Regions from separate parts of the Dickeya sp. CFBP 2040 genome, predicted to be linked through region 1. Evidence: riboswitches for the same ligand, from Rfam matches in the RefSeq annotation. Region 1 holds a riboswitch; each other region holds the start of a gene.
What was found. Region 1 has a riboswitch for thiamine pyrophosphate ahead of thiC (phosphomethylpyrimidine synthase ThiC). Riboswitches for the same ligand answer to the same signal wherever they lie in the genome.
Positions count from the first base shown of each region.

Region 1 (8,027 bases):
CGTCACGCTGTTCGCCAGCTTGTCCAGCAGCAGATGCAGCGTACGCGGCTCGGCAAACATCATTTTTTTGATGACGGTAAAGGCTTTACTGCTGCCACCTTCAACCATATACGTCGCCAACGTCCATGGGCTGCCGGAAAAACCAATTAGCGGCACCGCACCGGCCAGATTGCGGCGAATCGTCCGCACCGCGTCCATTACGTAGCCCAGTTCCAGCTCCGGGTCAGGCAGCGGCAACTTTTCCACGTCGGCATGGCAAGTCACTGGCGATGTGAAGCGCGGCCCTTCGCCCGCTTCAAAATAGAGCCCCAACCCCATGGCGTCCGGCACGGTGAGAATATCGGAAAACAGGATGGCGGCATCCAGATTGTAGCGACGCAGCGGCTGCAACGTGACTTCGCAGGCCAGTTCAGCATTCTTGCACAGCGACATGAAATCACCCGCTTGCGAACGGGTCGCACGATATTCCGGCAGGTAGCGCCCCGCCTGACGCATCATCCATACTGGGGTGACATCCACGGGCTGGCGCAACAGAGCACGTAAATAGCGATCATTTTTCAGATCAGTCATGGTCTTTTCCTTGTAACGCCTGCTGGCAGGCATGATTGTCGCTGGCGATGACCGATCAGCTATCGGCCTCGCGGCACAGTACGACCGTGTCTTCAATCAGACGCCGTGCTACCGTACCCGGCGGCGGCAATTCAGGCAAGCAATCATAACGGAACCAGTTGGCATCACGCAGTTCAGAGGGATCATGCTTCACCTCACCGCCGTCATAGTCAGCCATGAACGCCATCATCAGCGAATGCGGGAATGGCCAGGGCTGCGAACAGACATAACGCAGGTTTTTAACGCGAATATGGCTCTCTTCCAGGACCTCCCGCGCTACCGCCTGCTCCAGCGTTTCCCCCACTTCGACAAAACCGGCCAGCGCAGTGTACATATTGCCTTTGTGGCGCAGATGCTGCGCCAGCAAAATCTTTTCGTGATGGCGAATCGCCACAATCACACAAGGGGCAATTTGCGGATAGTAGCGCTCTTTGCAGTGCGAACACAGGCAGGCCAGTTCGGTGGTGCTGGCAGACATCTCATGACCGCAGTAGCCGCAAAACCGGTGCGAACGATAGAACTCCGCCAGTTGCACCGCGCGGCCCGCCAACTGAAACAGCCCTGCATCCTGACTCAGCAGTTGACGCACCGATCCCATATCAGTCTTCTTATCCTGCAACACCAGCCATACCGGTTCTCCCTGCCACTCGCCTACCTGACGGGCAGCGTGCTGCTGCAACTGCCACTGCGCTGCCGTTCCTTGCGGTAACTCGCCCTGAGGCAGCCAAATCTGATGACGGTGATATACCACCCACCACCCGCTTTCTTCACCCTTCAGCGTCAATTCCATCACTTTTATCGCCCCGCTTATTGCCTGCTAGCCTGTTACGATAGCCAAAAATTCTGTCCGGCATTATCCGGCGTGGGTGAAGCCTTGGCAATGCGCTTTCAGGGTAAGCGCATTGCCCAGTTGATGTTCGACCATTGACGCCACGCCGCTACAACGCATAGAGTGTTGATGTTTTACGCCCCCCCTCAAGGGGTCCTATCTTGTCGGAGTGCCCAACACGTCTGATGGCGCGTGGGCTGAGACCGTTAATTCGGGATCCGCGGAACCTGATCAGGTTAATACCTGCGAAGGGAACAAGAGTAATGATATCGCCACCCCACCATTCATGCAGGGGAACGCGCAACCATCAGGGCAACACGCCCTCTGCCGTTGCCAGCCAACATCCGGCGATTACTCCCTCCGAACTCCAGACAAGCAATCTTCCCATTTAATGAACAGGAACTTGCTATGTCTACCGAATCCAAACTGTCCACGGAGCTGATGGCTTCCGGAGAAAAAACACCGTCTGGTCGTCGTGAACAACGTGCTGCCGCTCAACAGTTTATCGATACGCTGCGCGGCTCAACCTTCCCAAACTCACAGCGGATTTATCTGACCGGCTCACGCCCGGATATTCGCGTCCCGATGCGGGAAATCCAGCTAAGCCCAACGCTGATAGGTGGTAGCCGCGACAACCCGCGCTATGAACCGAACGAAGCGGTGCCGGTTTATGACACCGCCGGGCCTTACGGCGACCCGGTCAGCACGCCGGACGTACATCACGGACTCAGCAAACTGCGCGCCGGCTGGATTGCAGAACGCGACGACACGCAAGCATTACCACGAGCCAGCTCTGACTTTACCCAGCAGCGGCTGGCGGATCTCGGCCTTGCTCACCTGCGTTTTGAACATCTGCCACACCCCATACGTGCCAAAACGGGGCGTCGCGTCACCCAGTTGCATTACGCCCGTCAGGGCATCATCACGCCGGAGATGGAATTCATCGCCATCCGTGAAAATATGGGGCGTGAACGTATTCGCGGCGAGGTTCTGCGCCAGCAGCATCCGGGCCACAGTTTTGGCGCGTTGCTGCCGGACGACATCACACCGGAATTCGTGCGTCAGGAAGTTGCGGTCGGGCGGGCGATTATCCCTGCCAACATCAATCATCCCGAATCAGAACCGATGATCATTGGCCGCAATTTTCTGGTGAAGGTGAACGCCAATATCGGCAACTCTGCGGTGACCTCTTCGATTGAGGAAGAAGTCGAGAAACTGGTGTGGGCAACCCGTTGGGGTGCGGACACCGTGATGGACTTATCCACCGGGCGTTATATTCATGAAACCCGCGAGTGGATTCTGCGCAACAGCCCGGTGCCAATCGGCACAGTGCCGATTTATCAGGCGCTGGAAAAGGTTAACGGCATCGCGGAAAACCTGAGCTGGGAACTGTTCCGCGACACACTGCTGGAACAGGCGGAACAGGGGGTGGACTACTTCACCATTCACGCCGGCGTACTACTACGCTACGTGCCGATGACCGCCAAACGCCTGACCGGCATTGTGTCGCGCGGCGGTTCCATCATGGCGAAATGGTGCCTGTCGCACCATCAGGAAAACTTCCTCTACCAGCACTTCCGTGAAATTTGCGAAATCTGTGCCGCCTATGACGTCGCGCTGTCGCTGGGCGACGGCCTGCGCCCCGGTTCGATTCAGGATGCCAACGACGAAGCACAGTTTGCTGAACTGCACACGCTGGGGGAACTGACTAAGGTCGCCTGGGAATACGATGTGCAAGTGATGATCGAAGGCCCCGGTCATGTGCCGATGCAGATGATCCGCCGCAACATGACCGAAGAGCTGGAACACTGCCATGAAGCACCGTTCTACACGCTGGGCCCGCTCACCACAGATATCGCGCCGGGCTATGACCACTTTACGTCAGGTATCGGCGCGGCGATGATCGGCTGGTTCGGCTGCGCCATGCTGTGCTACGTCACCCCGAAAGAACATCTCGGCCTGCCGAACAAAAACGACGTCAAACAAGGGCTGATCGCCTACAAGATAGCCGCCCACGCCGCCGATCTGGCGAAGGGCCACCCCGGCGCGCAAATCCGCGACAACGCCATGTCCAAGGCACGCTTTGAATTCCGCTGGGAAGACCAGTTCAATCTGGCACTGGACCCGGAAACCGCCCGTGCCTACCACGATGAAACCCTGCCGCAGGAATCCGGCAAGGTGGCACATTTCTGCTCAATGTGCGGACCGAAATTCTGCTCGATGAAGATTACACAGGAAGTACGCGACTACGCCGCCCGTCAGGAAGCGCAACCGGTGGATGCCGGTATGGCGCAAATGTCCGCCGAATTCCGCGCACGCGGTAGCGAGCTGTACCACACCGCTACCAGCCTGCCGCAGGAGGAACGCTGATGAACCGTGCGTTTCCTGCCACCGACGCCCAACTGGGGCTTTATCCTGTGGTCGATAGCGTAGCGTGGATAGAACGCCTGCTGAGCGCGGGGGTTCGCACTCTCCAGCTACGCATTAAAGACCAGCCAGCGGAACAGGACATCATCCGGGCAATCGCGCTTGGCCGTCAGTATCAGGCCCGGCTGTTCATCAACGATTACTGGCAACTAGCGGTGAAGCATCAGGCGTACGGCGTACATCTGGGTCAGGAGGATCTCGATACTGCCGATCTGGCGGCGATCCACGCCGCCGGGCTACGTCTGGGCGTGTCTACCCATAACGATGCTGAACTGGCACGTGCCGTCGCCCTGTCGCCGTCTTACATCGCACTGGGCCATATTTTCCCGACCCAGACCAAAGCCATGCCATCGGCACCACAAGGTCTGGTGGAGTTGGCCCGTCATATTCGCGCGTTGAACGGGCGCTTTCCCACCGTCGCTATCGGCGGTATCAGCATTGACCGGGTACCCGCCGTGCTGGAAACCGGGGTCGGCAGCATTGCCGTGGTCAGCGCCATCACACAGGCCGCTGACTGGCGCGCCGCGACCGCGACGTTACTGCAATTGATCGAAGGACGGGAGGCATAACATGCTCGATGATCAGGCATTTATGCGCTACAGCCGCCAGTTGTTGCTGGAAGATATCGGCCAGGAAGGACAACAGAAACTGGCGGCAGTCAGGGTGTTGCTGGTGGGACTGGGCGGACTGGGATCGCCGGCGGCGCTCTATCTGGCGGCAGCCGGCGTCGGCACGCTGCTGCTGGCAGACCACGACACCCTGCACCTCTCCAATCTGCAACGGCAGATTCTCTACCGCAGCGCTCACCTGTCACGCCCCAAAACGGAGCTGGCCCGTCACGCGCTGGAAGCCATCAACCCACTGGTGAAAACCGTCGCGCTGACCACCCGACTTGAAGGCGAATCGCTGACAACCGCGGTGGCGCAAGCCGATCTGGTGCTGGACTGCTGCGACAACATGACCACCCGTCATGCGGTCAATGCCGCCTGCGTCGCGGCACAAAAACCGCTGATTAGCGCTAGCGCGGTGGGATTCAGCGGCCAGTTGCTGGTGCTGACGCCGCCTTACCCACACGGCTGCTACGCCTGCCTCTACCCGGACGCCACGGAACCTCGACGCAACTGCCGCACCGCCGGTGTACTCGGCCCGGTGGTCGGTGTGATGGGCACCTTACAGGCGCTGGAAGCGCTCAAACTGCTGTGCGGATTACCCTCACCACTGGACGGCAAATTACGTCTGTTCGATGCACGCCAGCAGCAATGGACCACGCTGCAACTGGCACGATCAGCGACCTGTCCGGTATGTGGAGGGCAGGCATGAAAATCCGGCTCAACGATGAGGTTATCGAACTGCATAGTGAGTTGACCGTCGCACAACTGCTTGAGCAGTTGAACCGGCTACAGCCCGGCACGGCGCTGGCCATCAATCACACCATCATCCCACGTGATAACTGGGCGCAACATATCGTGCGGGATGGTGATGACATTTTATTGTTTCAGGCGATCGCTGGAGGTTGAGATGCTGAAGATTGCAGATACAACGTTTACGTCCCGGTTATTAACCGGCACCGGCAAGTTTGCCAGCGCACAACGGATGCAGGATGCACTGCACGCCTCCGGCTCACAACTAGTCACGCTGGCAATGAAACGGGTGGATTTGAAAGGCGGCAGCGATGCCATTCTGGCACCGCTGCGCGAGTTGGGCGTACAGCTGCTGCCCAATACCTCCGGTGCCAAAACCGCCGAGGAAGCGGTGTTTGCCGCCCGACTGGCGCGTGAAGCGCTGGGCACGCACTGGGTGAAACTGGAAATCCACCCGGACATGAAATACCTGCTGCCCGACCCGGTGGAAACGCTAAAAGCCGCCGAACAACTGGTGAAAGACGGCTTTGTGGTACTGCCCTACTGCGGTGCCGACCCGGTGTTGTGCAAACGGCTGGAAGACGCCGGTTGTGCCGCGGTGATGCCGCTCGGCGCACCCATTGGTTCTAATCAGGGGCTGCAAACGCGTGACTTCCTGCGCATCATCATCGAGCAGGCGCGGGTACCGGTAGTTGTGGATGCTGGCATTGGCGCTCCCAGCCATGCGGCAGAAGCCATCGAACTGGGTGCCGATGCGGTACTGGTTAATACCGCTATCGCCGTGGCACGTGACCCGGTGCAGATGGCGCACGCCTTCCGACTGGCGGTGGACGCCGGTGCCATTGCCCGTCAGGCTGGTCTGGGTAGCCGCCGGCACCTCGCCAGCGCCACCAGCCCACTGACCGGCTTTCTGCAACATACGGAGACCGCCGACTGATGGATATCCACTCTCAATCGCCGTTGTTTGAACACCGCTGGCAACTGTTGGAATGGCATGACCTGACCCTGCGCATCAACAGTAAAACCGACGCTGACGTAGAGCGGGCGCTGTGCGCTGATCGGCCCACGCGCGACGATATGATGGCGTTGCTGTCGCCTGCTGCCAGTCGCTGGCTGGAACCGCTGGCCCAGCGGGCGCAACAACTGACGCGCCAGCGTTTTGGCAACACCGTCGGTTTCTATGTGCCGCTGTACCTTTCCAACCTGTGCGCCAACGACTGTACCTATTGTGGTTTCTCCATGAGTAACCATCTCAAACGCAAGACGCTCAATGAGCAGGAAATCCAGCGTGAGTGCGAGGCCATCAAGGCGCTGGGGTTCGATCACCTGCTGCTGGTGACCGGTGAACACCAGCGCAAAGTGGGAATGGACTATTTTCGCCAGATGTTGCCGTTAATTCGCCCACAATTCAGCTCACTGATGATGGAAGTGCAGCCGCTGTCGCAGGCGGAGTATGTCGAACTGAAAACCCTCGGTCTGGATGGGGTGCTGGTGTATCAGGAAACCTATCATGCAGCGACCTATGCCCGCCACCACCTGCGCGGCCAAAAACAGGATTTCGCCTGGCGACTGACGACGCCAGACAGGCTGGGGCGCGCCGGCATCGACAAGATCGGGCTGGGGGCGCTGATTGGGCTGTCCGACAGCTGGCGCACCGACTGCTACATGATGGCCGAGCACCTGCTGTATTTACAGCAAACCTACTGGCAAAGCCGCTACTCGGTGTCGTTCCCGCGTCTGCGCCCTTGTGCCGGCGGCATCGAACCCGCCTCGCTGATGGATGAAGCGCAACTGACGCAGGTGATTTGCGCCTTCCGGCTGCTGGCACCCGATGTGGAACTGTCGCTCTCTACCCGCGAATCACCGTTCTTCCGCGACCACATGATTCCGATTGCCATCAACAACGTCAGCGCGTTTTCCAAAACCCAACCGGGCGGCTACGCCGATGACCACCCGGAACTGGAACAATTCACCCCGCACGACAATCGCCGCCCGCAAGACGTGGCCGACGCCCTGACTCAGGCGGGGTTGCAACCAGTGTGGAAAGACTGGGACGGTTATCTGGGAAGGCCGACGACAGGCTGACTTACGCGTGCCTACTATACTCGGCTTCAAAAACACTCGGCTTCAAGCTACTGGGAAGATTAGGAGTATCACTGGTTTAGCGGCATCTGAACCGCAACCCGCTAAACCGTCGCCTCACCCGTCCCCGTTGCCAGCGTATGATCAACGGCGCTGCCTATCCTCTCTAGCGCCCAAACGATAGTGAATAGAGCAACGCAGCAATAAGGCAGACGATGCGAGACAACGCGCAGAAAAAGGTAATGGATACAAAGAGAGAACGATAGCCTGCGTACCACCACGCACATCACCAAACAGCCCGTCGCCAGGCCTGGCGGATGGTTGCTACAGTGCACGGGCTGATACAGCCGGAACCGAAGTCAACCATCGGTTCCGCCACCTACTGGTCAGCGTGGGAGAGAGAAAACCACGCTGGCTGTCAATATCGTGTCGGGCTACTCGGTCGGGTAGCCCGGCATCGCCCATACGGACGGCCAGTCTCCCGGCTGCCCACCGTTACATTCCGGCTGATAATTATAAGCCACAAGCTGGAAGGTTTTACCGTCAAACACCCATTGCGCGCTTTCACCGCAGTCGGCGATACCCCGCCCTTTCGCGGCGTGATACAACATACCGCTTTCCGGGTCATAGTCCACTTCGGTAAACCAGCGGATTTTTTCTTCACGGCTCTCCACCGTACGAATAGGTCTTGGCAGTTCCAGCAACTGCGCCGCCTGTGG
Region 1 covers NZ_JAAVXH010000088.1:6,341-14,367, forward strand. Annotated here, with positions in the region: gene hemE (uroporphyrinogen decarboxylase) at 1-570, opposite strand, end outside; gene nudC (NAD(+) diphosphatase) at 626-1,399, opposite strand; TPP riboswitch at 1,594-1,709, shown strand; gene thiC (phosphomethylpyrimidine synthase ThiC) at 1,847-3,808, shown strand; gene thiE (thiamine phosphate synthase) at 3,808-4,434, shown strand; gene Dpoa2040_RS13535 (HesA/MoeB/ThiF family protein) at 4,436-5,185, shown strand; gene thiS (sulfur carrier protein ThiS) at 5,182-5,382, shown strand; gene Dpoa2040_RS13545 (thiazole synthase) at 5,384-6,163, shown strand; gene thiH (2-iminoacetate synthase ThiH) at 6,163-7,311, shown strand; gene Dpoa2040_RS13555 (DUF1176 domain-containing protein) at 7,743-8,027, opposite strand, start outside.

Region 2 (8,027 bases), on a different contig from region 1:
CGCCGCATAACGCCAAACTCAAAACCTTCCTGCGTGACCTGCAACCGGTTGTCGAGATGAACCCGGACGCCCTGATCATGTCCGACCCAGGGCTTATCATGATGGTGCGGGAAAACTTCCCGCAGATGCCGATTCACCTGTCGGTACAGGCCAATGCAGTCAACTGGGCGACGGTGAAGTTCTGGCAGCAGATGGGGCTGAGCCGGGTGATTCTGTCACGCGAGCTATCGCTGGAAGAAATTGAGGAAATCCGCCACCAGGTGCCGGACATGGAGTTGGAAGTTTTCGTCCACGGCGCACTGTGTATGGCCTATTCAGGCCGCTGCCTGTTGTCTGGCTATATCAATAAACGCGACCCCAATCAGGGCACCTGCACCAACGCCTGCCGTTGGGAATATAACGTGCAGGAAGGCAAAGAAGACGTGGTGGGCAACATTGTGCACATCCATGAACCGATTGCCGTCACACAACTCGACAGCGCTCAGCCAGAGCCGACGCTTGGCATCGGCGCACCTACCGACAAGGTATTCATGCTGGAAGAGAAGCAGCGCCCAGGTGAATACATGAGCGCGTTTGAAGATGAACACGGCACTTACATCATGAACTCACGTGATCTGCGCGCCATTCAGCATGTAGAACGCCTGACCAACATGCAGGTTGCTTCGCTGAAAATCGAAGGCCGCACCAAATCCTTCTATTACTGCGCCCGCACCGCGCAGGTATACCGCCGCGCCATTGATGACGCGGTAGCCGGCAAACCATTCGACCCGACGCTGCTGCAAACGCTGGAAGGGCTGGCGCACCGCGGTTATACCGAAGGCTTCCTGCGCCGTCACGTCCACGAGGATTACCAGAATTACGACTACGGTTACTCGGTATCAGACCAGCAGCAGTTTGTCGGAGAATTTACCGGCAAGCGGCGTGATGGGCTGGCAGAAGTGGCGGTCAAAAACAAGTTCTCCCGTGGCGACAGCGTGGAAATGATGACGCCGGGCGGCAACATTCAGTTCACTGTCGATACCCTGCTCAACAAAAAAGGTCAGGCTATCGATGTCGCACCGGGTGACGGCCACATCGTGTATCTGCCGGTGCCGGATGATATCGCACTGGAATACGCGTTACTGCTGCGTAATCTTCCCGGCACCAGTACCCGCAATCCACACGCGAAATAACAAAAAAGTGACAAAATAATGCCAATTGTGACAATTTTTAGAATCAGATCACATCAATGGCATGGTTAACTGGCTATTATTGCAGCGCTGAGAAAATACAAAACGTAAAATAAGCGTAGTAATGCTACTAGGAACCACCTCCTTGGCCAGCTCAATCTCCCTTGAGCTGGCTTTTTCTTTTCTGGCTACTTACTCCCGCTTCAGGCGTGGGCTATTCACCAGATAGAGCGTAATCACCAAAATCAGGATCGCACCGGAATAGGTAAAGGTATCCGCCGGGTTTTTATGATCGACAATAATCAACCGCACGATGGCGGTAATACCGATGTAAATGAAGTAGCGCAGCGGGAAGTGATAACCGGATAGAAAATACTTCACGATCAGCGCCAGAAACTCAAAATAGAGAAAATAAATCACCAGACTTTCGATCAGCATATACGAAGACTCTTTTTCATTGCTGACCAGCAGAACCGAGGCCAAATGCCAGGTTTCCTTGCCCAGAAAAATCACCAAAATCACCGCCAGCAGTAACAGACCCAAATTAAGTATCGTCTGTAGCCCTTTGGCAATCATGACTGCACGCGCTGAACCCGCCATGAGCATCTCCTCAGTCCTGTCATTCAGAGAAAACACCGCTCAGAAAAAAGCCTCTAAAACCCGGCAAGCGTTAGCCCCACCACACAGGCAATAATCTGACACAGATCACAAAATTACCGGGTCATCTGCAGGCTGTCTATGCAATATTATTACCATTTATCTAAATTTCTTATCGCTTGTATCAGGACACCACCTTTACCACCAGTGGTGAAAATGGTGTACCGGGCCGATGCCATAACCAACCTCTAGCGAATCCGCCTGCTCCAGCGCCCCTTGCAGCCAGACCCGCGCGGCGGACAAGGTATCCCGCCAGTTATTATGACGAGGTCGCAACGCTGCCAGCGCAGCCGACAGCGTGCAGCCGGTACCGTGCGTATGCCGGGTGTTGACGCGCGGCGTACTCAACCGCACCGGCTCAACATCCGGCATGAACAGCCAGTCCGGGCTTTCGCTGCCGTTCAGGTGGCCGCCTTTCATCAATACCGCCTGACACCCCATTGCCAGCAATGCTTCCCCTTGCCGGCGCATGTCTCTTTCATCGTCAGCAAGCGAGCACCGTAATAGCGCCGCTGCTTCCGGCAGGTTGGGGGTAATCAGCGATACACGCGGCAACAGTAACTGGCGCACCACCTCCACCGCATCTGGCGCCAGTAGCGCATCACCGCTTTTCGCCAGCATCACCGTATCCAACACTACATAAGGCACCGGGTAGCACAACAGTCGGTCCGCTACGGCTTCCACAATATCCCTCTGTGCCAACATGCCGATTTTGGCGCTATCAATGCGTACATCACTCAGCACCGAATCCAGTTGGGCGGCAACAAACGCCGGTTCAATGCGATAGACCGACTGCACGCCGCGTGTATTCTGCGCCACCAGCGCGGTAATCACGCTGGTGCCGTAAACGCCCAGCGCTGAAAACGTTTTGAGGTCAGCCTGAATGCCCGCGCCGCCGCTCGGATCAGTACCCGCGATAGTCAGTGCGTTGAGACGTTTCATACCAATGCCTCCCGGTTCAGGGTATAGAGCGCATCCGAAAACGCGTGGATGAAGCTCTCCGCGCCACTCGCCCATTGCCCGAAGCGGAGCACCACAACACAAGCGGCGGTAGCATGACAAGGGCGGTGCCTTTCCTGCGAACAGAAATCAGTCACCATCTCATGGGTAAAACAATGTGTCAGCGGCGCGCGTGAGCGGAAAGCATCAAGGGAATCTGCGAAGAATGCAGCGGGGAAACGTACAGATCGAGCGTTCATAAACCTCCCAACCAGCGTGAAAGAAAGCGGTACCGGTGGGGATACCGTGACTTCCCTACGCTGGCATTATCCAGATCAGGTAATACGGGTTTTTCTCAGCCTTCACGCAGAAGGGCACCCCGAGTCAACGAACGCCATTATTGGAAGCATTAGCGAAAAAGATCAATGACAGATTAAAGAAGGTTAGTAGCAGGCATCAGCCAGCTTCATCATTTTGCCCGGCACAAATCAGCACCACCATCCTTTAATCGACATCAACAACAAACCCAATAACCCGCCACCTGAAATATGAAAGGTATAGATAAGATATATCTCATATATTGCTACTGAAATATTAATGTCATTACAACACTAAATTATAAACCTGAGCCATTGCATTTAAAATTTAAGCCACAGTGTAGATAACGCCATTCATTATTTAAAAATCAGGAGCATCAGACTTATGCCGGTCATTAAAAAAATCGCCAATATATTTCAGTTCATTAAAAACACAACATACTGTTTCCGCCGGTCTATTTTCTTTGCAACTCACCAGAGAAATAGCAATAAAAAAAATATATTACTCATTAATAAGATAAAAAACAGTGTGATTGACATACGTTGGATGTCATGGGTCACATCAAGACTATTACCTCTTTTTACTGTGCTATTCCTTTATACCCTGCCTGTGCAGGCGGCAATGTTCAACAACGCTGTGGTTTTTGGTGATAGTTTGAGTGATGCAGGTAATCTTTCACAGACATTAGGACTAGGTGTTTCAAGGTTTACCACTAATCCTGGAGAAAATACTGCCATGTATGTAGCCGATGGCTTAGGTTTATCCGTCACTGCTTCATCCTCCGGGGGGACTGACTTTGCCTGGGGTGGAGCCGGTATTCTTAATAACTATTCGCTGGGTATCCTTTTCTCAAGCACGATCCAATCTCAGGTTAACAGTTACTTGCAAAATAACCATGCCAGCGCGTCAACACTTTATCAAATGTGGGGAGGCTCCAATGACATATATGCCATCTACGAGTCCGCCCCCACCACAGCAACAGCGGAGATTATTCCCGTAGCGCAGGAAGAAGTATCATTATTGAACAGCCTATATCATGCAGGTGGGAAATATGTAGTGGTTTACAACCTTCCTAACCTTGGAGCAACTCCTGACGGCATAAGTCATCACCTGGAAAAAAAATATCAGGACGTGGTTAGCCAATATAATCAGACATTAAACAACGGTCTCGACACACTAAGTAAAGATGGGCTTAATATCATTCCTGTCAATACCTATAAAATTATGGCTGAAATCATGGCTAATCCATCAGCCTATGGCATCATCAATACGACTCGTGGCGCCTGTGACACCCTATCATCACTTATCTGCTCAACCGGAGATTATGCCAAAGGAACTGAAAATACCTATCTTTTTGCAGATAATGTCCATCCCACCACGGGTGGTTACAAGATGCTTGCCAGTGTCGTTTTGTCTGAAATGGCAGCGCCCGGTAAAATCTCGCTGCTGAGCCAGGGTCCACTGGCAGCCACGAAATCACAGTACAATCTGCTACGCAATGAAATTCTGGCCGATACCCGCGGGAATGAGACACGCGTATTTTTGGGTGGCGATTACCGCCACGCCCGTTCAACCGACAATACCTTGCCAACCAACGGTAATAATCGCTTTATCTCGGTCGGCGGCGACGTGAAATTGAGTGAAAATTTTAACGTAGGTGCGGTGGTGACCCAGTCTAATCAAACAGCGAACATTAGTGATGCGGGTTATAAGCTGTATGACAGCAGCATCGCGCTTTACGAGGTCTATCACATCGATAATGCCTGGCTGAGTACCTTCTTCAATGCTGGCCGCTCCAACTTTAATGATGTTTATCGCACTATTCATATCGGCCCGGCCAATCGTCAGGAATCTGGTTCAGTAAACGGGCATCACCTTGGAGGGGGTATTGATGGCGGCTGGTGGTTCAGTCTTGGGCCGGTTAAAACTGGCCCTTTTGCCCGCCTTGAGCGTCAGTTCGTTAAGGTATACCGCTACAGTGAGCACGGAGATGATAGTTCTGCCATGTGGTTCTCGGCACAACGCCGTAATTCTCTGGTTTCAGGGATTGGCTGGAGAGCTCAAGGGCAGTGGTCTGTATTCGGTTTGGAAACTATCCCGTTCGTCGAGATCGCCAGGAATCACGATTACATGGCTAATACTCCGCAGATAACAGCTGGTTTGAACTCCATGAGCGGCTACTTTTCTATGCCAGGGGCTGATTCAGAGAAAAACTGGAACTCGGCAGATGCAGGAATGACGATGAATATTACCACCAACCTCCACACATGGGTGCAATATTCCAGTCAGTTTGATGGTAATAATATCAAGAAAGGAAACTATGGCGTCAGTGCCGGTCTGGAGTATGCTTTCAGATAAATAATAATTGAATAATTTCACCTATATTTTCGCTATTTTTAGTACATACATGGGGTTAAAACCCCCCATGTATTTATGATGAAAAATATGATTCACCTACAATTAACCCACACTAATTTTCCTGACAAGAGAACTTCTCACCGAAACAAACATTAATAAAAAACAAAAAAGGAACATTGAATTACACCACTTAACAAAAAAACACAATTAAGATTTATCCGAAAGAAATCACATCATCGATAAACATTGCTATAAATGGAGAGTCAAAAAAAGCAACGAACTGGAGAATAAAATGAAACCTTTGTTAATAACAATCACATTATCAACCTTAACATCGCTATTTTTTAATTATCCTGCTTTCGCTACCCCTCCTCATAATAAACTATCTCCATCTTGTTGTGAAAAAACACCCCCAGATAATGCACCTTCATCCGATAAATTGATATATCTCATATCCGTTTCTTCTCAGTATGATGAGGATAGCATCCCAGAAATAAAGCAAGTATTTTCCTCTTCCGGATATAATATTGATACAACCTACCTGCATCAAAACCCAACACCGTTAGGTTATACAGACACCGATAAAGCTCGTGCAGATACACTCATCAAGGCTCTGACAGACAAGAAAGTAAAGTACCTTTGGTTTGTCAGAGGAGGAGAAGGCGCACTTAATTTATACCCTTATCTGTATGCAAAAAAAGCAGAGATTGCTAAATCAACCCCCAAAATACTCATCGGATTCAGTGATGTCACAGCAATTCATTATTATGTCAACAATGTAATAAAATGGCCAAGCGTTCACGGAGTTTTTGCATCTTACAATAAAGAGATGCACGCTATAGATCCTAAAAGAGAAATTAATATGTATAGCAGTATTAATGATACATTTTCTGCCATTTCTAAGGGAGTCACATACAATGAAATTTTACCCATGAATGCTGCCGCACATGCTGGAGCCACTGGAATTGCAAGCGGCAGTAATCTGACGTTGATAAAATCATTTTTTTCAACAAAGTATGAAGAACAATACTCAGGAAAAATATTGTTATTAGAAGATATCAATGAAGCGCCACAGCAGCTTGACCGGGCATTACATCAACTCAGCTATAAGAAGAACTTCCATCCTAAGGCAATAATTTTTGGACAATTCTACAAAGATGACCTGGATGAAAAAAGCAAACAATTATATGAAAACATCATCAGCGATTTTTCCCAAAAAAACAATTACCCTGTATATTATTACCCCAAATTTGGTCATGGATACACTAACTCCCCTTTTCTTCTGGCGAAAAAACTAGAGATAACCTGTAAGGAAAAATATAATTCTTGCAGCCTTAAGCAGTCACCACTTTACCAGCATCTGAAGTAGGTTGTGCCACGCATAATTCCTGGCTAACTCAGAATGATACCATCACGTAATACAGTAAACGGCTCATCTGAGTCGTTTCCCAAGCCCTATAATATATAAGGATTTGGTAGTGATTGATCTGGACCGATCCGTCACTTTTACCGTCAAACGCATACATCTTTGGCTGGTGCGGGAGATGGAGCAATTTGCGGGGCGTTGACGTTTCCAGGCTCATTGTCAATCAGGTTTCATTATAACGGACTGCTGGATGGTCATGGACGGTTTTCAGAAAGATGCCCCACCGCTTTATTTTTCTCGTCTGCGATTTCATCATCTCTCCGGTAATGCCTCTAATTAATTTCTGATAATCGGTATGTATTACAAAAAATAAGTGATAAGTCACCGCCTACAAAAAAGTGCTTAAGAATGCACCAGAGGGAAACCTGGAAACTTATTTTAGCACTTCATTCACAATGATAATGCATGTATTTACCCCGGAAGATACTGCTACTACAGCACCCCTGAACATATCAATGTAAATTACCTATTTTTAGCTTTACATCCATTACTAAAAAAACCAAACAACACACAGAAAAATATAATTATTAGATTTAGTGACATAGCCGCACGTTAACAATGACATGCAAAAAAACATCCAACACAACAATAAAATAGAAATGAAAACTTAAAACAACCCACAAACGCCAAAATAAAAAATTTGGGAAAACTCCCATGTATTTATCGGTGCGGATAATAAAAACTCAATTTAATACACTATTTAATTTAATCACGAGAGAGAGTGCTTCGTGAAATTTAAAAATATAATTGTGCTAGCAGGCATGATCTTATTTCACCCGATTCAGGGAATCGCTCAGCAAGCCAATGTCAGTGCTACCAATATTGCTCTAAGCAGCCCGAAGGCATCTTTCATTCTTGTTGGCGCAGGAGGAGCTGGTGGCGCGGGTGGTCAGGGCGGTGCGGGAGGGGCATTAGGGGGAGACGGTGGTGCAGGTGGCGCGGGTGGAAAAGGTGGCAATGGCGGAAACGACGGCAATGGAACCGGTAATGCCAGTCAAAATGGTAACGATTCCAATAATGACAACGGAAGTAAAAACGGCAACGGTTCCGACCAGGGTAACAATAGCAATAACGGTACCGGGAATGCTAACGGCAGTGGTGACGGGAATGGAAATGATGCAGGTAACGGCGGTAGTGGCGGTGGCGGTGACGGCGGTAGT
Region 2 covers NZ_JAAVXH010000021.1:43,100-51,126, forward strand. Annotated here, with positions in the region: gene yegQ (tRNA 5-hydroxyuridine modification protein YegQ) at 1-1,172, shown strand, start outside; gene psiE (phosphate-starvation-inducible protein PsiE) at 1,362-1,769, opposite strand; gene thiD (bifunctional hydroxymethylpyrimidine kinase/phosphomethylpyrimidine kinase) at 1,965-2,768, opposite strand; gene Dpoa2040_RS18315 (hypothetical protein) at 2,765-3,025, opposite strand; TPP riboswitch at 3,061-3,157, opposite strand; gene Dpoa2040_RS02955 (autotransporter outer membrane beta-barrel domain-containing protein) at 3,468-5,441, shown strand; gene Dpoa2040_RS02960 (LD-carboxypeptidase) at 5,734-6,810, shown strand; gene Dpoa2040_RS02965 (hypothetical protein) at 7,629-8,027, shown strand, end outside.
Region 2: linked by a shared signal. The riboswitch ahead of Dpoa2040_RS18315 (hypothetical protein) and the one ahead of thiC (phosphomethylpyrimidine synthase ThiC) in region 1 are both predicted to bind thiamine pyrophosphate.

Region 3 (8,027 bases), on a different contig from region 1:
AAGCGCATCGGCAGGTGTTGGTAGAGGTAGGTCAACTTATGGAGTGCTATCATGTAAGCCCGCCAGTTTCTCAATCAGGGTAAACAGCATAAAGCACAGCAATAGCAGTAGCAGCGCTGTTACCGCGCCCTCAGCGCTGCGATAAGCACCAATCTGCTGATAAAGATAAAACGGCAGGGTGCGGAATTGCTCGTTGCCAAATAGCGCGATGATGCCGAAATCGCCCACCGACAACACTGAGGCAAAGGCCAGCGCCTGTGCGATGGGGGCGCGTAGCGCCTTCAGTTCCACCACTTTTAGGCGATGCCAGCCACGAATATCCAGTGACTGACACAACAAGCTGTAACGTGCGGCGGCGTCAGTCATTGGGTTTTCCAGCACTTTCATGGCATAAGGGATAGCCAGCAGCGCATTGGTCAGCACCACCAGCCCGTAAGGGGAAGAGGGTAACCCGATGGTGCGATTGAATAGCAGGAAAAACCCCGACGCCAGCACAATGCCTGGCATCGCCAGAATCAGCATTCCGCTCAGATCCAGCAATTGGGCGGCTAACTGCTGCTGGCGCAGTTTCAACTCCCGGCTGCTCCACAGCAGCATCAGCGTTAATGTCACGCTGAGCGCACCGGCAGCCAGCGCGATGCCAAGAGAGGTCCAGAATGTTTGCCATAAAGCGGGCTGGCGCAACACGTCTGGTAGCGAGCGGTTTAGTCCATCCACCACCACGGCCAGCAGCGGCGGCAGCAGCAGTAATAGCACCGCTGTAATCAGCAGCGTATCGGCAACGCGGCTACACAGGCTGTCTTGTGGGTCGCGCCAGTGCTGGCGATTACTGACACCGACCGCCAGTAACCGGCTCAGTCGCTGGCTGAGTAACACCAGCCCCAGACAACATACCATCTGTAATAGCGCCAACAGCGCGGCGCGCGCCGGGTCATAATCAAAGTTGAGCGCCTGATAGATAGCCAGTTCGATGGTCGTCGCCTGCGGGCCGCCACCCAGCGCCAGCACGGTAGCAAAGCTGGCAAAGCACAGCATGAAGATCAGTGCCCCGGCAGGTAAGAGCTGGCGGCGCAGCCACGGCCATTCCACCAGACGGAAGAAGTACCAGCCGCGCAGGCCGAGTTGTGCTGCCAACTGGCGTTGCTCGGTCGCAATGCCTTCCAGCGCCTGCAAGAACAGTCGGGTTGCCAGCGGCAGATTAAAAAAGACATGAGCCAGCAGGATGCCCTGCAAGCCGTAAGGCGAAAACCGGTATTCGATGCCCACCTGCATCAGCAAACGTGCCAGCCAGCCTTCCCGTCCATAGACGCTGAGAATGCCGAATACCGCCACCAGCACCGGCAGCACCAGCGTCATCGCGCACAGGCGCAGCAACAGACGATGGCCGGGAAAACGGCGGCGATACAACGCCCGCGCCAGAAACAGCGCGGGCAAGGTGGAAAGCAGTGCCGATAACAACGCCTGCCAAAAGCTGAAGCGGATGACATGCCAGAGGTAGCTGTCATTCCACAGCGACTGCCAGGGCACGCTGGGTGCGTCCAGCCACAGTGCGCCGAACGCCAGCACGGCGGTGCCAAGCAGTAAAACAGCCGCCAGCAGCCCCGGCCACAGCCAGCCGGGAATCAGCGGCTGACGGCGCGCTGCCATGCCTGAACCCAATTCGTCCGCTGTTCTGCGACTTGCTGTGGGGTAAACTCCAGCGCGCTGGCAGGCCGCGTCAGGGTGTTATAGCCTTCAGGCAACTCGGTTTTGATCACCGGGTACATCCAGTTAGTAGTCGGAATGATCTGCTGAACAGCAGGGCTTATCATAAATTGCAGAAAACGTGCTGCCAGTTGTGGGTTTTTACTGCCAGCCAGTTGGGCGGCGACTTCCACCTGCAGGTAGTGGCCTTCGCTGAAATTGGCCGCCGCATAGCTATCTTTCTTCTCGGCGATGAGATGGTAAGCCGGTGAAGTGGTGTAACTCAGCACCAGATCGGCTTCACCTTTCAGGAACAGGCCGTAGGCTTCGCTCCAGCCTTTGGTGACGGTGACGGTTTTCGCCGCCAGTTTCTGCCAGGCTTGTGGTGCTTTGTCGCCATACACGTTTTGCATCCACAACAGTAACCCCAGCCCCGGTGTGCTGGTGCGCGGATCTTCGTAGATAACCTTCCACGACTGGTTGCTTTCCACCAGTTCATGCAGGCTTCTCGGCGGGTTTTTCAGCTTGTCTTTGTTATAGACGAAGGCGAAATAGCCGTAGTCGAAGGGCAGGAAGGTGTCGTTGTGCCAGCCGCCGGGCAGCGTCAGCGTGCTGGTGTTGACGCCATGCGGGGCGAACAGGCCGGTCTGCGCCGCCGCCTGCACCAGATTGTTATCCAGTCCCAGCGCCACGTCCGCCGGGCTATTTTTGCCCTCCATACGCAGACGGTTGAGCAGCGCGACGCCATCTTCCAGCGCGACGAATTTCAGTTCGCAGTCACACTCTTTTTCAAATGCGGTTTTGACCGCCGGGCCGGGACCCCACTCCGAGGCGAACGAATCGTAGGTGTAGACCGTCAGGGTCGGTTTGGCGAACACGGGGGCGGACAGCAATAACAGACAGGACAGTAATTTCTTTAACACTTTGCGCTCCAAATTGTTGAAGGCGGCAAAGGTCTTTGAGCAAGCAGGATGCAGTCTCAAATCCCTTCGCCGGTATTAACCGGATCAGGTTCGACGGGTATTTTCTCAGCGGCGCAAACGTACATGATTGTTAGTACATGACTATTCGTACATGACTGCTCGTACATGAATGTTGGGGCCGCACCCCGTTGAGAACGGCGCTATTGTAAAGTGTTTGTCACATCAGTAAAAGCGTCATGACTGGCGGCAGAGGATCATGTTGGCGGGGCTGGCGGCGCGAACCAGGCGGACTTGAAATCGAACCAGCCCAGCGTGTTCATATGCAGTCCCCGCATGTTGGCTTGCCCTTGCAACCGCAGCCAGTGGTGGAACAGCGGATGAAGCTGCTGGCGGCTGACCAGTGACTGGCTCCAGTCCGCCAGTGATAGCTCGCCCTGACGCCACTGACGTGCGGTGTTATCCAGCTCGTCTTCCCCCAGACAATGCCGCAGCAGTGGCAGTTCATACAGCATGGCGAACAGGGAAAATTCCAGCGGCAGGTAGAAGTTAGCACTGCCGAGCCAGAGGTCGCTGGCGTCAGCGCCCTGACACCAGACGTCGAACTCCAGACTGCGTAGCGTCAGCGTGACGCCGTGCGATGCCAGCAGACGGCCTATGATGCTGCTTATCACCGCGTATTCGGGGTGATCGCGATAGCTGGTGAGGGTGAGGTGCGTCAGGCCGACGGGTTTTTCCCGCACTGCCCGCGGTGGGCTGTGATGCCAGCGCGGCAGCAGGCCATAAGCGGGAGACCAGTCGCTCTGGTACGGGCTATCGGCCAGGCCGAGCATCGCCACGGGGCTGAGTACCTGACATAACCAGTGACGAACCTCCGGGTCTGCCATCTGCGGCGAACGGCGGTCGAACAGCAGGAAATAGCAGCCTTCTTCAAGCCGATTTTCCAGTTCATTATCGATGGTGTCATCGCCTTGCAGCGTGACCGTGCAGGCGGGGATGATCGGCGCGTCCGGCAGCACCCAGATACTGACTTCGTCAATGAGCGCCCGGTAGCCGAAGTAATCGTCAAACGCGGCGATTTTTAACTGATTGGGGGAATTGCGTACCACTTTATACGGCCCGGTGCCGACAGGCTGGCGCATAAAATCCGGCAGTGTTTGCCATTCTTGCGGCAGGATCATCGCCGGTACGCTGCCGAGCAACCATGGCAGCCAGTTGTCCGGCGTATTGAGCCGGATATCCAGCACAAACGGTGTCGGTGACGATATATCGGTTAAATGGGAGAACAGCGGTAGCGTCTTCAGCCGGGACAACGAGGCGATCACGTCCTCCATGGTCAGTTCCCGACCATGGTGAAAACGAATCGCCGGGCGCAAATAGAAACGCCAGTGCCGCGGCGACAGCGCCTGCCAGTGGTGAGCGATATCCGGCAGCAGTTCCCCATTTTCCTCATTTAAGCTGGTCAGCCCGCTGAAAATCTGGCGGGCGATGTGGGTTTCCGAACGCCGTAACGCACTGCCGGGCAACAGGTTGTGCATGGGTCGGTAGTACAGGATACGCAACAGGTGGCGTCCTTGCCGTACACTGCGGCCAAGGTGCGACAGTAGCATCTGGCGTACGGTTTCTTTGTCGCCCACCAGTTGTACCAACTGGTCGATGCGATCCTGCTCCAGCAGGTCTTCGGCCCGCTGCTGTTGCAGCGTCAATCCAGTGTAGATAAAGCCGAGGTGCGAGCGTTTACCGCGTCCGGCTTCCGCTTGCCAGGTGAGCCAGCCTTGTCGCTGCATAGCACTCAGCAGTGAGCGGACATGACGGCGTGAGCAACTGAGCAACAGCGCCAGCTCTTGCAGCGTGGTATCGGTATCCTGACCTTGCAGGCATTGCCATAACCGGATGAATTGTTGTTGCAGGCGAGGGGAGGACATAAAAGGGGAACTCCACGATTCAAGGTCATCAATATATTTTTCCCTATATTACGCGGATACTGAATAGCAGTGAATGGTTCTGTGCGTGAACCGTCGTGAAGGGGAGGCTATATGTGCCGGTTATTCCGCTTTTATACCCGTCATACTTCAAGTTGCAGGTGCGTTGGCTTTCCTCGCTCACCCCAGTCACTTACTTGAGTAAGCTCCTGGGGATTCTCTGCGTCGCCGCCTTCCTGCAACTCGAATTATTTAGGGTATATCGTCGCTGGCTTTGCCGAGGCTGTCGTCGGGGATGGGGTGTACTCACCGCTACCCAGCGAATGGCATTGCTGTTACAGGTTACGCAGTGGCAGATCCAGGATATGGAGGAGGAAGACTATCGTCGCTGGCTGTAAAGCTGACGGCATCAAATGAGAGTGAGAACGTCGGCGGGAAACCGCCGTAGTGTTCTGAGTAATGGTGCTGTTCACCAGCCAGCGGCGTGTTCCGCTGGCTTTTTTATGGCAGGTTTTCTGGTGGCGTGTTATTCCACCGGTTTCAGCCGGGCGACAAAGTGGCGCAATACCGGCGGCTCATAGGTGAAGGTCAGCCCTTTGATGCTGCTGGCTCTCTCCTTGAGTGCAATCAACGAATCGGCGATGTAATCCATGTGATCGTTGGTATACACCCGGCGTGGAATGGTCAGGCGCAGCAGTTCCAGCGGCGAGGGTTTCTGTTCGCCAGTATCCGGGTCCCGTCCCAGCAGTAATGAGCCGATTTCTACGCTGCGAATGCCCGCTTCCAGATACAGCTCGTTATTCAGCGCTTGTGCCGGGAACTGTTCCGCCGGGATATGCGGCAGCAGCTTTTTCGCATCGACAAACACCGCGTGCCCACCTACCGGGTACTGAATTGGGATACCACCGGCGCGCAGGCGTTCGCCAAGGTAGGTCACCTGACCGATGCGGTAAGTCAGATAATCTTCGTTCATGCCTTCTTCCAGACCGATGGCCAGTGCTTCCATGTCGCGCCCAGCCAGTCCGCCGTAAGTGACGAACCCTTCCATTGGCACACAGCGAATGCGCACCTCGTTGAACAGCTCTTCGTCGCTGCGAAAACAGCACAGGCCGCCAATGTTCACCATCGGGTCCTTCTTCGCTGACATGGTGAGCATGTCGCCGTATTGGTACATCTCATGGACGATCGCTTTGATCGAGCGGTTCTCATAACCGGCTTCACGTTGTTTAATAAACCAGGCATTTTCACAGAAGCGTGCGGAGTCGATCACCACCGGAATACCGTGTTGCTGCGCGATGCGATACACCTCACGCATATTGCCCATTGAAATCGGCTGGCCGCCGGAGCTGTTGCAGGTGACGGTGGTGATGATGGCCACGACGTTGTCCGCACCGTGTTGCTCGATGGTGGTCTGTAACAGGTCAAGGTCGAAATCGCCTTTCCAGTCGTAATAGGTGGTGGTGTCGAAGGCTTTTGGTGTCACCACGTTGATGGCGCGCGCGCCGTTCAGCTCCACATGGGCAGCGGTGGTGTCGAAATGGAAGTTAGAAATAAACACCGGTTTTTTACCGCCACCTGCACGCTGCTTTTTGGCTATCAGACACGGGAACAGAATCTGTTCTGCCCCACGCCCCTGATGGGTAGGAATGGTAAACGGATACCCCAGCAGCGTTTGTACTTTTTCACACAGATGGTAGTAGTTGCGCGACCCGGCGTAGGCTTCGTCGCCCATCATCAACCCTGCCCACTGACGGTCGCTCATGGCGCCGGTGCCGGAGTCGGTCAGCAGGTCGATGTAGACATCCTCGCTGCGCAACAAAAACGGGTTATAGCCTGCTTCCTGCAAGGCTTTTTCCCGGTCGTCGCGGGTGGTCATACGGATGTTTTCTACCATTTTGATGCGAAAAGGTTCAGGGATGCGTTTCATGCAATATCTCCATGACGCCAGTCAGCAGGCAGGTTTGCCGCTGTATGACGTCAAAAATAATAAATTGAAATAAAAGGGGAAAAATCAGCGTCAGGCTGAATCAGGCATGAAACGAGCGTGGGAAATCGTCGGTAAGGCGGTGGTCGATGTTGAACCAGGGGCGACAGTCGCCGGAGAGGCTCAGGCGATAACACCGGATGATGCGTGTCATGAGGTCTCCTTATCTCGTGAATAACGAACAATCAGCATAGGCGAAAAGTGCCGGACAAAACCGTGATCCCACAGGCAATCCAAAGTGGGGAAGTCATGGTTTATTTGAGAATGTAAATTGAATTAATAATATTTCTCATTACTTATTTTAGATGGTAAAACTGTGCGGAGTTTGGCATCAGTACATCGTTTTCAGACCGTGTTGCTGGAGAATCACTAAAAAAAGAGGTAAGGGCGGGTTATGGCTGGGGTAAAGGAATATAAAGTATTTGATGTTAGGTTGGCTCACAAAACATTGCTTACTCCATCGCTGATGCGTTGTGTATTCAGGGGAGAGGCGGTGAAGATGATGAAGATTTGCTCGCCGGATCAACGTATTAAAGTGTTACTGCCCGCCGAAGACGGCACGCCGCCGCGCCTGCCGGATGTCGGCGAGTGGTATAAGCTGGTGCAGGCGATGCCCAAATTACAACGCCCAATCCCCCGCACTTACACCCTTCGCAGTCTGGATACCGACGCTGGCGAAATGGTGGTGGAATTCGTGGTGCATGGCACCGAAGGACCGGCTTCGGCCTGGGTACTGAGCGCACAACCCGGTGCAGTGTTGCAGGTGGTAGCGCCGCGCGGCGATTTTGCCGGTGATAATGGCGGCTACGAGTGGGTGCTGTCGGAAAACACCCGTCATGTGCTGCTGATGGGCGATGAAACTGCATTACCGGCGATCAAAGGCATTCTGGAACAGTTGGCGCAGCAGGATAACCCACCGCAGGTGCAGGCGTTTATCGAAGTACCGTTACAGGCCGATTGCACTGACGATTATCGCAATTTGCCGTTCGCCGAGGTGGTCTGGTTGCCGCGTGAAGGCACGGGCGCGACCTATGGTGAGCGTTTGCTGGAGGCGGCACGCCATTGGTCATGCCCGACAGCACAGGTGCAGGCAAGCCCTGTTATGGTGACGGATATTGCTGATGGTGAGAAGGTCTGGGAACCGGCCAGTGCGCAGCAAGGGCAGTTCTTCGGGTGGGTAGCGGCTGAATCCTCAGCGGTGAAGGCGTTGCGCCGGTATCTGCTGGCAGAAAAAGGCCTGGCGCAGGAATCCGTCACCTTTATGGCCTACTGGAGCCGTGGTCCGCGTTCTCATTGAGGTTGTCGACAAACAACCGCGTTGTTTTTGTTGCTGACGAGTTTATGCAAGACCGGTGGGAGGTTTCGTGCGCGATAACGTCGATTCTCCCTTTGCAGCACCGCCGCACGCACGACAAGGAGAGGCTCAGACGCCGCCTCTCCTTGACCACTGGCTTGAGGGCTAAACTGTGCCGCTTCGCGGTTCCTTCGGCGTTCGCCTTCGCTGTTCGGGCCGCCCGT
Region 3 covers NZ_JAAVXH010000087.1:244,645-252,671, reverse strand. Annotated here, with positions in the region: gene thiQ (thiamine ABC transporter ATP-binding protein ThiQ) at 1-53, opposite strand, end outside; gene thiP (thiamine/thiamine pyrophosphate ABC transporter permease ThiP) at 37-1,647, opposite strand; gene thiB (thiamine ABC transporter substrate binding subunit) at 1,623-2,606, opposite strand; TPP riboswitch at 2,650-2,804, opposite strand; gene sgrR (HTH-type transcriptional regulator SgrR) at 2,861-4,528, opposite strand; gene sgrT (glucose uptake inhibitor SgrT) at 4,723-4,923, shown strand; gene tnaA (tryptophanase) at 5,052-6,452, opposite strand; gene tnaC (tryptophanase leader peptide) at 6,553-6,663, opposite strand; gene Dpoa2040_RS12795 (siderophore-interacting protein) at 6,904-7,806, shown strand.
Region 3: linked by a shared signal. The riboswitch ahead of thiB (thiamine ABC transporter substrate binding subunit) and the one ahead of thiC (phosphomethylpyrimidine synthase ThiC) in region 1 are both predicted to bind thiamine pyrophosphate.